DNA from 4 places in the Agrobacterium sp. NPDC090283 genome. Region 2 is predicted to be linked to each of the others. Evidence: predicted binding sites of a transcription regulator. Region 2 holds the regulator's gene; each other region holds the start of a gene.

The links. The regulator LexA, encoded in region 2, represses DNA repair genes until DNA is damaged. The targets are predictions, from matches to a motif close to TGTTCNNNNTGTGTTCNG.
Region 1: ACIQUH_RS03585 (ImuA family protein) is a predicted target of LexA. The motif match lies at 1,703-1,720, and genes of this name have one in related genera.
Region 3: ACIQUH_RS18040 (helicase-related protein) is a predicted target of LexA. The motif match lies at 1,228-1,245, and genes of this name have one in related genera.
Region 4: dnaE (DNA polymerase III subunit alpha) is a predicted target of LexA. The motif match lies at 957-974, and genes of this name have one in related genera.

The regions. Positions count from the first base shown of each region.
Region 1 is NZ_JBIVYG010000002.1:124,055-127,177, forward strand. It holds gene ACIQUH_RS03580 (Y-family DNA polymerase) at 1-986, opposite strand, end outside; gene ACIQUH_RS03585 (ImuA family protein) at 901-1,665, opposite strand; gene ACIQUH_RS03590 (DUF1304 domain-containing protein) at 1,880-2,236, shown strand; gene ACIQUH_RS03595 (glycerate kinase) at 2,241-3,123, shown strand, end outside.
Region 2 is NZ_JBIVYG010000001.1:539,745-542,867, reverse strand. It holds gene ACIQUH_RS02695 (TRAP transporter small permease) at 1-9, shown strand, start outside; gene ACIQUH_RS02690 (TRAP transporter large permease subunit) at 6-1,265, shown strand; gene lexA (transcriptional repressor LexA) at 1,513-2,235, shown strand; gene ACIQUH_RS02680 (glutathione S-transferase family protein) at 2,675-3,123, shown strand, end outside.
Region 3 is NZ_JBIVYG010000012.1:142,479-145,601, forward strand. It holds gene ACIQUH_RS18035 (ubiquinone biosynthesis hydroxylase) at 1-1,016, shown strand, start outside; gene ACIQUH_RS18040 (helicase-related protein) at 1,473-3,123, shown strand, end outside.
Region 4 is NZ_JBIVYG010000001.1:428,375-431,497, forward strand. It holds gene ACIQUH_RS02150 (ABC transporter ATP-binding protein) at 1-649, shown strand, start outside; gene dnaE (DNA polymerase III subunit alpha) at 1,187-3,123, shown strand, end outside.

The sequences.
Region 1 (3,123 bases), on a different contig from region 2:
CCGAAACCGGGATCAATGGTATCGATCCGGTCGGTCAGAAGCCGGACAAGCTGTTTGACGTCGCGCACCGGCCTGGAGGTGCCGGCCCTTATGGCCTGCAGGCCGCTATCCACCCGGTGCGGCACCAGATCGACCCGGCGGGCGCCGAGGCCGCGCTTTTCCAACGCGGCACAAAGGCCGACAACCAGCTTCTGGGTATAACGGGCAATCGTCTCCGCCGCCGCGATGGGTTCGGGAAAGGCGCGCCGCACCTCCACCAGTTCGGCCACCCGCACGGGTTCGATGGGTTCGCCGATCTCGCCGAAAGCCTGGGAGAGACGACGGATAAGTTCGGGGCCAAAACGCAGGGTGAGCGGCGCACGCGGGGCTTCGGCAAGCTCGCCGATGCTGCGGAAACCAAGCACCTTCAGCCCGGAAACGATACGCTCCTCCAGTCTCAGCGCAGCAAGCGGCAAGCCGCTGATCGCCGCTTTCTGGCCACCCGGCGGTACGATGCCGATCTCATCGCGGCCGAAACGTGCCAGCGCATGGGCCGCCCCCCAGCTATCGGCAATGGCGGCGCGGGCGTTAAAGCCAGCGGCATGCAGGCGGTTGACCATGCCGCTCAGCATCAGCGCCTCATTGCCATGCAGATGGTCCGCACCCGCCGTATCAAGCACCAGCCCGTCCGGCGGGTCGGCAGCGACGATCGGGGCATAGATGCGCAGGAAATGAAAGGCCAGCTGCTGCAGGGCGCGGGCATCGGCCGCTGCGTCCAGATTTTCGACAAGAAGACCCGGCACCAGCGCCTGCGCCTTGCTGACCGGCGTACCGGGGCGAATGCCCGCCGCCTTTGCCGCCTTGTCGAGCGCCAGCACCAGCCGGCGGCTGCCCTGACGGCCGATCATGACCAGCGGCTTTTCAACCGGTGGCGCGTTCTCTCCCGAAAGACGCCGGAAACGATCCGTCGGCCATGTCGGCAGGTAGAGCGAGACGACCCTTTGCATCACAGGCTTCCACTTCAAATTCGGCGCTTTCGCCGCCGCGACATCGCAAAAGCTCAAGCAACCAGCGCGGCCTGCCCACCCCCGGCACCGGCAGGGGGGATGAAGGCCGCACGGAAATGCGCCAGCGGGTCACCGCCGCCGTCGGTTCGCCGAACAGTGCGGCATCGGCCGGACGCCGGAAGCGGCGGATGGCGATGCCGGTAACCCCAGAGGTTTCCGCCGCCAGCTGCAGCCGCCGCGAGGCGGTCATCGGCAGTTTCGCCACTTCACCCATCACCGCACCGAAACCATTGCAGCGCAGTCCCTCCTCGAAACAGTCGAGCACACCTTTTTCATCGCGGCACTCAACGATGATGAGCCGGTTCTGCGACAGGCCGGCCTGTGTCAGGCCCGGCATGAACAGGTCCCGCCGGGTAACACACCATAAAACCTTGCCGGAAAGCCTTGCTGCCACACCGGCCGCAAACAGCGCTGCCGCCGCGCCATCGGCAGCGCCATTGCCGCCGCCGCTCAGCTCATGCAGGCAACCGAGCTTCAGCCCGCCTCCCGGCAGGTGATGGTCGATGGCATCCACGCCGAAAGGCAAGGTCTCGTGCAGCCGCTCAGGGCCGTTCCCGATCCTTTCCAGCCTTTCACGCAGCTCTTCGACAACGAGCAACTGATCCGCGCGCTTTTGCATAGCATGACAGGTTTCAATTCCGGTTATTCATCTTTATTGTTCTTGTTTTGTTCCTATTTTGACCAAGAGTCAAGCAACGAGCTGCCGCTCTTCAACAGTTTGCACGGGAAGAGGAGATTCTGGCCTTGCAGCCCTTCGCCTCGCCGTTAAAACTGAATTGTCCGTTCGCCGTAAAAACCGCGGCGGGGGCATCATGGTTTGGAGGAACCTGCCGATGATTGCCAGCATTCTGATTGCCGTGGTTGCGGCCATCCATATCTACATCGTCATTCTGGAAATGCTGCTGTGGGAAAAGCCGGCCGGCCGCAAGGCGTTCGGTCTTTCAGCGGATTTTGCCCGGCAGACGAAGGTGCTCGCCGCCAATCAGGGGCTTTATAACGGGTTTTTGGCGGCCGGGCTGATCTATGGGCTCACACAGGGCGATGAAGGGCTGAGCTTCAAGGTGTTTTTCCTAACCTGTGTACTGGTGGCCGGTATTTTCGGCGCCGTTACCGCCAATACCATGAAGATCCTGTTCATTCAGGCGCTGCCCGCCCTTTTGGCGCTTGGCGCGCTCTGGATTGGAGTCTGAACCGATGACCGCATGGAACGACAGCCGCGCCAAAAACGCCCTCAACCGGATATTCATGGCGGCAGTCGCAAGCGCTGATCCGGCGAAGGTGTTGCAACAACATCTCCCCTCCCCGCCCAAGGGCCGCTGTGTGGTGGTCGGTGCGGGCAAGGCCTCGGCCGCCATGGCCGCTGCGCTGGAAGCGGCATGGCCGCATGTCGATCTCTCGGGTGTGGTGGTGACGCGTTATGGCCATGCGGTCCCAACCTCCCATATCGAGATCATCGAGGCCTCGCATCCCGTACCCGACGACAAAAGTGCGGAAGCGGCCAAACGCATTCTCGCCGCAGTCGAAGGGCTCACCGCCGACGATATGGTGATCGCACTGATTTCCGGCGGCGGTTCGGCGCTGATGGTAGCACCCGCCGAAGGCATGACGCTTGCCGACAAGATGGCCGTCAATCGTGCCCTTCTGGCCAGCGGCGCGACGATTTCCGAAATGAACGCCGTGCGCAAACACCTCTCCCGCATCAAGGGCGGACGGCTGGCGCTGGCCGCCAAACCGGCGAAGGTGGTCTCGCTGCTGATTTCCGACGTTCCGGGTGACGATCCCTCCGAAATCGCCTCGGGGCCGACGGTTGCCGATCCGAGCGACATTCAAACCGTGCGGGAAATCGTCTCGCGCTATGCGCTCGATCTTCCCGAAACCGTGCGCAGGGTACTGGAACAAGGTGAGGAAACCCCGAAGTCAGGCGATATCGAAGAGGATGTCAGGATGATCGCGGCGCCCTCACTTGCCCTGCAGGCCGCGGCGGATGAGGCCGTGAAGCTCGGCCTTACGCCGCTCATCCTCGGGGATTCCCTCGAAGGCGAATCCAGGGATGTCGGTGCCGTCATGGCCGGCATTG
Region 2 (3,123 bases):
CCGCTATGACCATCGTGATGATCATTGCATTTTGTATTCTCATGATGATTGCGGTTCCGGTCGGCTACGCCCTGATCATCTCTGCGGGTGTCGCCGTGCTGTGGAACGGTTACGTGCCGCTTTCGATCGTGGCGCAGCAGGTTTACGACCAGACGCAGTCTTTTCCGATGCTGGCGCTGCCGTTCTTCATGCTCGCCGGCACGCTGATGCTCGGCGGCAAACTCGGAACCCAGCTTCTGGAACTCGCCTCCAAGGCCATGCAGCGCTGGCGCGGCGGCCCGCTTTCCACGACGGTCATTTCTTCGGTCGTGTTCGGCGGCGTTTCCGGCTCGGCGGTCGCCAATGCGAGTGCGCTCGGTTCGGTGCTCATTCCATGGCAGAAACGCCAAGGCTACCCTGCCCCCCTCTGTGCGGCCAACAATGCCACCTCGGCGGTCATCGACGTGCTTATCCCACCGTCGATCCCGATGATCCTCTATTCGCTGGTCAGCGGTGTCAGCATCGCCAATCTGTTCATAGCCGGCATTCTGCCGGGCCTGCTCATGGCAGTGGGCTTCATCTTCGTCTGCTGGGCCATCGCTGTGCGGCGGGGCTATGCCGTGCGTGACGAAAGTATCCGCAAGCGCGATCTGGCGCTCCTTGCATTCCGCAGCCTGCCGGCAATCCTTCTGCCGATCCTGATCATCCTCGGCCTGCGCTTCGGCTTTGCAACGCCGACGGAAGTCGCCGTTCTTTCTGTCGTCTATTCGCTCGTGCTCAGCATCTTCTTTTATCGCGATCTGACGTGGAAACGTTTCTGCGACAATTTCGTCGAGGCGGGCTCGGCAACCGGCGTCGTCATGCTGGTCATCATGGGCAGTGCGGCGGTAGGCTGGGTCCTCACCTTCGATCAGGCTCCCCAGCATTTCGCCACCTGGGTGGCGGAGAATATCTCCAACCCGATCCTGATCATTCTCATGATGAACATCCTGATGCTGATCATCGGGATGCCGCTCGATCTGCCGCCGTCGATCCTGCTTCTCGGACCGATCTTCGTGCCGCTTGCGGATATGATCGGGCTCGACCGGGTGCAGCTCGGCATGATGATGGTCATCAATCTCGGTATCGGGCTCTATACGCCACCGATCGGCACCACGCTCTTCATCTCGTCCTCCATCGCCAGAGCGCCGCTCGGCGCGACGACGAGGGAATTGTGGCCGTTCTTCACCATGGCGATGCTGCTTCTCATCGCGGTCAGCTTCATTCCTGCGCTCACGATCTACTGACACTCAGCCCGCAGCAAAATGGCAACGGAAACCATCGGCCGATTCTCCCCGGCCGATGGTTTTGGCGTTCGAGACACCTCGCTTAAGTAATCAAATCCGCTTTGTTCACGGTTTCGACGATCAAATCACCATCTGCGATACACCCTTCACGAAATTTTAGGGGATTGCGGAACACATATGGAACATATAGTGTTCGTTCTGTATTTGTTTCGCGACTTCAACGACGATTCTCAAGGGTGTTTTCCTCATGCTCACGCGCAAACAGCAGGAATTGCTTCTCTTCATTCATGAAAGAATGAAAGAGTCCGGCGTGCCGCCCTCCTTCGATGAAATGAAGGACGCACTCGATCTTGCCTCCAAATCCGGCATCCACCGGCTCATCACCGCGCTCGAGGAGCGCGGCTTTATTCGCCGGCTACCTAACAGGGCACGAGCGCTGGAAGTGATCAAATTGCCGGAGGCCTACACGCCGGGTGCGAGGCCGCAGCGCGGCTTTTCGCCCAGCGTCATCGAAGGCAGCCTCGGCAAGCCGAAGACGCCGGAACCGGCCCCTGCCCCCAAGGCGCCAGCCAATGATCTCGGCGGCGCCGTCACCGTGCCGGTCATGGGCCGCATCGCCGCCGGCGTGCCGATTTCCGCCATCCAGAACAACACCCACGATGTGGCCGTGCCGGTCGACATGCTGGGTTCGGGCGAACATTATGCTCTTGAGGTCAAGGGCGACTCGATGATCGAGGCCGGCATTTTTGATGGCGATACCGTCATCATCCGCAACGGCAACACCGCCAATCCGGGCGATATCGTCGTCGCGCTGGTGGATGATGAAGAAGCGACCCTGAAGCGTTTCCGCCGCAAGGGAGCTTCCATCGCTCTGGAAGCGGCCAATCCCGCCTATGAGACCCGTATTTTCGGACCGGACCGGGTGAAAATCCAGGGCAAGCTGGTTGGGCTGATCCGCCGTTATCATTAATTGACGGCGCCTTTTTTTCGGTGGGAGCGTCATCGGGAAAGATGACGCTCCCTTTGAAGCATCGCGGTTTGCTTTCTGGAACAATGCGGCTTTGCCGAAGTAAAGAGAAATCGTCCAGCGGATCGGCGCGTCTTTTGTCATGAAGGATGGTTCCGGATTCATGCCAGATGTTTTCGTTGTGCTGCAGGAAAGGGCAAAGAGGCGGCTGGTTGAATTCAAGGAAATGAGCACCCTTCATCTCCTTGAGCGAGGATGCAGGTTGCAAATCGCGTCGCCATATGTCTCGCCGTCATCTCCAGGTGGTGACGTGGATGCGCCTCTTTTTCCCTGACCTCACCTTCCCATCCATCAATGCCGCTTATGGGAGCCATGGATTATTTGCAATATTCCAAGGCCCATCCGCCGTTATAGAAATGCGCGTCATATCGGGGAGCACGTCATGTACGATCTTTATATTGCCAACAAGAACTATTCCTCATGGTCGCTGCGGCCGTGGGTATTGATGCGCACGCTCGGCATCGCCTTCGATGAAAAACTCGTTCCCTTCGGCGAAGGCGTTTCCTTCTCCACCTTCTCTCCGACCGGCAAGGTACCCTGCCTTGTCGATGAGGGAGTGACGGTTTGGGAATCGCTGTCGATCGCCGAATATCTGGCGGAGCGACACCAGGGCGTCTGGGCGAGCGACAAGCAGGCAAGGGCCTGGTCTCGTTCGGCGGCGAGCGAAATGCATGCGGGCTTTTCTTCGCTGCGCAATCTATATCCCATGTCGGTCGGCATTCGCGTAAAACCGAAGGGTGGCGACACCGGGCTTGCGGCCGATATAAAGCGCATCGATGCGCTGTGGAGCGAAGGTCTCGCGAAATTCGGCGGGCCTTATCTTGCGGGCCA
Region 3 (3,123 bases), on a different contig from region 2:
AGCCCGAGGCTCAGCCGATCCACAAGATGATCGTTACCGATTCGAAGACCGCCGATCCGGTCCGCCCTGTGTTTTTGACCTTCGATGGCGCGGTGGAAGCGGGCAGGCCTTTTGCCCACATGGTTCCGAACGTCGCTCTGGTGGGTGCCTTGCGAGGCCTATGCGAGCGCCTCGGTGTCGAAATGCGCCATGGTCTCAGCGTTTCAGGCTTTACCGCAGGGCCGCAATCGACAGCCATAAACCTTTCCGACGGATCGTCGCTCGAAACCCGGTTGCTGATTGCCTGTGACGGGGTTCGTTCGGTGCTGAGGGACATGGCCGGTATCAAGACCGTGCGCTGGGATTACGACCAGTCCGGCATCGTCACCACGGTCGAACATGAGCGGCCGCATGAGGGCTGTGCTGAAGAACATTTCCTGCCCTCCGGCCCTTTCGCCATTTTGCCGCTGAAGGGTAACCGTTCCTCGCTCGTCTGGACCGAACGCACGGCCGACGCCGACAGGCTGGTCGCTTCCGACGATCTGGTGTTCGAGGAAGAGCTGGAGCGCCGCTTCGGCCACAAGCTCGGTCCCGTCCGTCCCGTTGGTCCCCGCCGTGCTTTTCCGCTCGGTCTGACTTTGGCGCGCTCCTTCGTTGCGCCACGGTTTGCGCTTGCGGGTGATGCCGCGCACGGCATCCACCCGATTTCCGGACAGGGCCTCAATCTCGGTTTCAAGGATGTGGCGGCGCTTGCCGAAACCGTGGTCGAGGCCGACCGTCTCGGCCTCGATATCGGATCCCTCAACGTTCTGGAGCGGTATCAATCCTGGCGTCGTTTCGACACGCTGCGCATGGGCGTGACGACGGATGTGCTGAACCGGCTTTTCTCCAACGATGTCGGCCCTATCCGCATCATGCGCGATTTCGGTCTGGGCGTGGTGGATCGTTTGCCGGGTCTCAAATCCTATTTCATCGGCCAGGCCGCCGGCACGACGGATGCGAATGCGCCGCGTCTGCTCGCCGGCGAGGCGCTCTGATCCGATCCTTCGTGGATGTTTTGAATAAGTTTTTCCGGGATTGCCGCTTGACAGTCGATTCCGGTATTTCTGCCCGGCGGCTTTACCGTAAAGCCGAATCCGGCCAAGGACTTATCCGGATTCATAATCTGGTATGGGCTGCGCCCTCGCCACCCAGATATTGCGGAGAACAAAAGCTGAATCCTGCCGAGTCAGCGATTCGTATTCGATTCGTTCGCAGACTGTTCCGCAGCCGAATCGATTGCATTTTTGCCGGATTCTTTTTGGACCTTCAAGTCACTGAATCTGTACAGAAAAATCATTGGCGGATTCCTCCTTGGCTACTTTACGGATGAGGCCTATTGCCTTTGTTGGCGGGCGTTGCCATGTGTGGTGCGTGCGGCCCGCATCGGTGATGCCGGGCGCACGACAAGCAGATGAAGTCGATTCGCGGATACTACGTTGAATTTTCGCCCCATGATCCTGAGCGGCCGCGGTGTCACGGCCGTTCTCGGCCCCACCAATACCGGCAAGACCCATTACGCGATCGAGCGGATGGTCGCGCATGGCAGCGGTGTCATCGGCCTGCCGCTGCGTCTTCTGGCGCGGGAGGTCTATACCCGTCTGGTCGAGAAGGTGGGTGCGCCGAATGTGGCGCTGATAACAGGCGAAGAAAAGATCGCGCCTCCCAAAGCCAAATATTCCGTCTGCACGGTGGAAGCCATGCCGCGCGAGACGACCGCCGCTTTCGTTGCCATCGACGAGGTGCAGCTGGCCGGCGATCTCGAACGCGGGCATATCTTCACCGACCGGGTGCTGCATCTGCGCGGACGGGAAGAGACGCTGCTTCTGGGTGCCGGCACGATGCGTCCGATCCTCGAAAAGCTGCTGCCGGGAATAACCGTGGTGGAGCGGCCGCGCCTGTCGCAGCTTTTTTATGCCGGTCAGAAGAAGATCACCCGTCTGCCGCAGCGCACGGCAATCGTCGCCTTTTCCGCCGATGAGGTTTATGCCATCGCCGAGCTTGTGCGCCGCCAGCGCGGTGGCGCGGCCGTGGTGCTGGGCGCGCTTTCGCCGCGCACGCGCAATGCGCAGGTGGGCCTCTACCAGTCGGGTGATGTGGAATATCTTGTCGCGACGGATGCCATCGGCATGGGTCTCAACCTCGATGTCGATCACGTCGCCTTCGCGCAGGACCGCAAATTCGACGGTTACCAGTTCCGCAACCTCAATCCGGGCGAGATCGGCCAGATCGCCGGCCGCGCCGGCCGTCATCTTCGCGATGGTACATTCGGTGTCACGGGGCGTGTCGATCCGTTCGACGACGAGCTGGTGGAGCGGATCGAAACCCATCAGTTCGATGCGGTGAAGGTTCTGCAATGGCGGACGAAAAACTTCGATTTTTCCTCCATTGCCAATCTGCGCACGAGCCTTGATGCCGCGCCGACGATCCAGGGGCTTTCGAGGGCTCTGCCAGCCATCGACCAGCAGGCGCTTGAATATCTGTCGCGCTACCCCGAGATCATCGATGTGACGACGACGGATGCGCGGGTGGAAAAACTCTGGGAGGCCTGCGCGCTGCCCGATTATCGCCGCATCGCCCCCGCACAGCACGCCGATCTGATTTCCACGCTCTATTTCGATCTCGTCAAGCGCGGGGCGGTGAACGAGGATTTCATGGCCGAGCAGGTGCGCCGCGCCGACCGTACGGATGGAGAGATCGATACCTTGTCTGCGAGGATTGCGCAGATCAGAACATGGACTTATGTATCGAACCGCCCAGGATGGCTTGCCGATCCGACACACTGGCAAGAAAAGACGCGGGAAATCGAGGATCGATTGTCCGATGCGCTACATGAAAGGTTGACGAAACGCTTTGTTGATCGCAGGACATCTGTGCTCATGAGGCGCCTGAGAGAGAATGCGATGCTTGAAGCTGAAATCAGTGTAAATGGTGATGTCTTCGTAGAAGGTCATCACGTCGGCCAGTTGGCCGGGTTCCGGTTCACACCGGTGCCGGGAATGGAAGGGCCGGATCAGAAGGCCGTGCAGGCTGCGGCGCAGAAGGCGCTTGCGCTCGAATACGAGGCGCGCGCCGCGCGTCTGCACGCCAGTGGAAATGGCGATC
Region 4 (3,123 bases), 110 kb from region 2:
CGAGAGAACCTATGGTCAGGGCGAGACATCGCTTTCCATTCTGCGCAAGGCCGATTTTGAATTGAAGAGCGGTGAGATGGTGGCGCTGGTCGCCCCTTCGGGCACCGGCAAGTCCACTCTGCTGCATCTGGCAGGGCTCCTCGAACATCCCGATGCCGGCGAGGTCTTCATCAACGGCGCGCCCTGCAACGGCCTGCCGGATGAAGCGCGCACCGCGATCCGCCGCAGCGATATCGGTTTCGTTTATCAGTTCCATCACCTCCTGCCGGAATTCTCCGCGGTGGAGAATGTGATGATGCCGCAGCTCATCGCCGGCCTCACGCAGGCGGAGGCCCGCAAGCGTGCCAGCGCGCTGCTCGACTATATGCGGGTGGGCCATCGCGGCGAGCATCGCCCGGCCGAACTCTCCGGCGGCGAACAGCAGCGTGTCGCCATTGCCCGCGCCGTCGCCAATGCGCCGCTCCTGCTGCTGGCCGACGAGCCGACCGGCAATCTCGATCCGGAAACCGCGCATTATGTTTTCGATGCGCTGGAGGCACTGGTGCGCCAATCCGGCCTCGCGGCGCTGATTGCCACTCACAATCATGAACTCGCCGCCCGTATGGACCGACGCGTGACGCTCTCCGACGGCAAGATCGTCGATTTTTGAGATCGATTGCACGAGGCCGATTCCCGTGCATCGTTTGCTTCCGCAGCGCTTGAGATGGTCATTTCCGCGATGGGGGTGATGGTTCCGGAACGGGTTGCGTCGATGCAGCGAGTCGGTCCGGTCAGTCTTCTCCAAGGGACGCCTGTTCTCCAGATTTGAATTTTTTCCGGACCCGGAGGTGTTTTGCCCTCCGGGTTTTTTCGCTTTGGAGTCAGCGGCTTGCTGTCCTCTATCCGGGAACCGAAGGCGATTCTGCCGCATTAGCAAGGGGAATATCAGCAAAACCCTGTTGACAATCGAACAAAATGAGAACAAAGTTGGAACATAACGAGTAAGGAGAGACCAATGACTGATTTCATCCGTGACGTTGCCGCTTTCGCCTCCATCGCTGTCTTTGTTGCCAGCTTTTCGGTGATCCTCACCGCCCTGTGAAGAAGACACCGGCGCAGAAGCCTGTATGGACGCCGCAAAACGGTGGACATTGAGCGCCGGAAATCGGAAAATCGCCCCCTCGATTCAGAATGACAGGAAGACGATATGGGCGATACGGTTGTGCGTGGAGAGACCTCTGGCGAAACGCTGAAGACCCCCGGTTTCGTCCATCTTCGGGTTCATTCCGCATACTCCCTGCTTGAGGGGGCGTTGCCCCTCAAGAAAATCATGTCCAAGGCCGTTGGCGACGGCCAGCCGGCCATTGCCATTACCGATACCAACAATCTTTTCGTCGCGCTGGAATTTTCCGAAAAGGCGCGGGACGAAGGTCTGCAGCCGATCATCGGCTGCCAGCTGTCCATCGACATGCAGGATGCGGCGGAGGATCGCCGCAACCACAATAGCCACCTCCAGAAACTCCCCGCCATCGTTCTCCTTGCCGCCAATGCGGAAGGCTATGAGCGGCTGGTGGATCTCGTCAGCCGCGCCTATCTGGAAGGTGAGGGCAGCAGCCATTCCGTGCACATTACCCGCGCATGGCTGGAAGAAGCCTCCAATGCCGGCCTCATTGCGCTGACCGGTGCTTCCGGCGGCCCCGTCGATATGGCGCTGAAGGAAGGCCACGCCGCGCAGGCGAAGGAGCGGCTGCTGACGCTGAAGTCACTGTTTGGTGACAGGCTCTATATCGAATTGCAGCGTCAGTCCGGTTACGACCGTTCCCATGAGCGGCGCCTGATTGGTCTTGCTTATGAACACGACATCCCCCTCGTTGCCACCAACGAGGCGTTTTTCCCGTCCAAGGCCGATTATGAGGCACATGATGCGCTGATGGCGGTGGCGCATAACGCCATCGTGTCCGATGACAGCCGGTTCCGCCTGACACCCGATCATTACCTCAAGAGCCGCGCGGAGATGACGGCGCTGTTTGCGGATATTCCCGAGGCGCTGGAAAATACCGTCGAGATTGCACTCAGATGCTCCTATGTGCTGAAGAAACGCGGGCCGATCCTGCCGCGGTTCACCGGTGCCAGCGACGATCCGGAAGCGGCTGAACGCGCCGAAACCGAGGAATTGCGCCGGCAGGCGGTGGAGGGACTGGATCAGCGGCTTGCCGCGCTCGGCATGGCGCCCGGTTATACGGAACAGGATTATCGCGAAAGGCTGGATTTCGAGCTCGGCGTCATCTCGCGCATGAAGTTTCCCGGTTACTTCCTGATCGTTGCCGACTTCATCAAATGGGCCAAGCAGCACGATATTCCGGTTGGCCCGGGCCGTGGTTCGGGTGCGGGCTCGCTCGTCGCTTATGCGCTGACGATTACCGATGTCGATCCGCTGCGCTTCTCGCTGCTGTTCGAACGCTTCCTCAATCCCGAACGCGTTTCGATGCCCGACTTCGATATCGACTTCTGCCAGGATCGCCGCGAAGAGGTGATCCGTTACGTGCAGGCCAAATATGGCCGCGAGCAGGTGGCGCAGATCATCACCTTCGGTTCGCTGCAGGCGCGCGCGGCCCTGCGCGACGTCGGCCGTGTGCTGGAAATGCCCTATGGCCAGGTCGACAAGATCTGCAAACTGGTGCCCAACAACCCGGCCAACCCGACGCCGCTCTCCAAGGCGATCGAGGAAGAGCCGCGCCTGCAGGAAGAGGCGGACAAGGAGCCGGTCGTCGCCCGCCTCCTGGATATTGCCCAGAAGATCGAAGGGCTTTACCGCCACGCCTCCACCCACGCCGCCGGTATCGTCATCGGCGACCGACCGCTCTCCAAGCTGGTGCCGATGTATCGCGATCCGCGATCCGATATGCCGGTCACCCAGTTCAACATGAAATGGGTGGAAAGCGCCGGCCTCGTCAAATTCGACTTTCTCGGCCTGAAGACGCTGACGGTGCTGAAAGTGGCCGTCGATTTTGTTGCCAAGCGTGGCATCAAGGTCGATCTCGCCGCCATTCCGCTTGAGGACGCCAAGACCTACGAGATGCTGTCGCGCGGCGAAACCATCGGCGTGTTCCAGGTGGAAAGTGCGGGCATGCGCAAGGCGCTGAT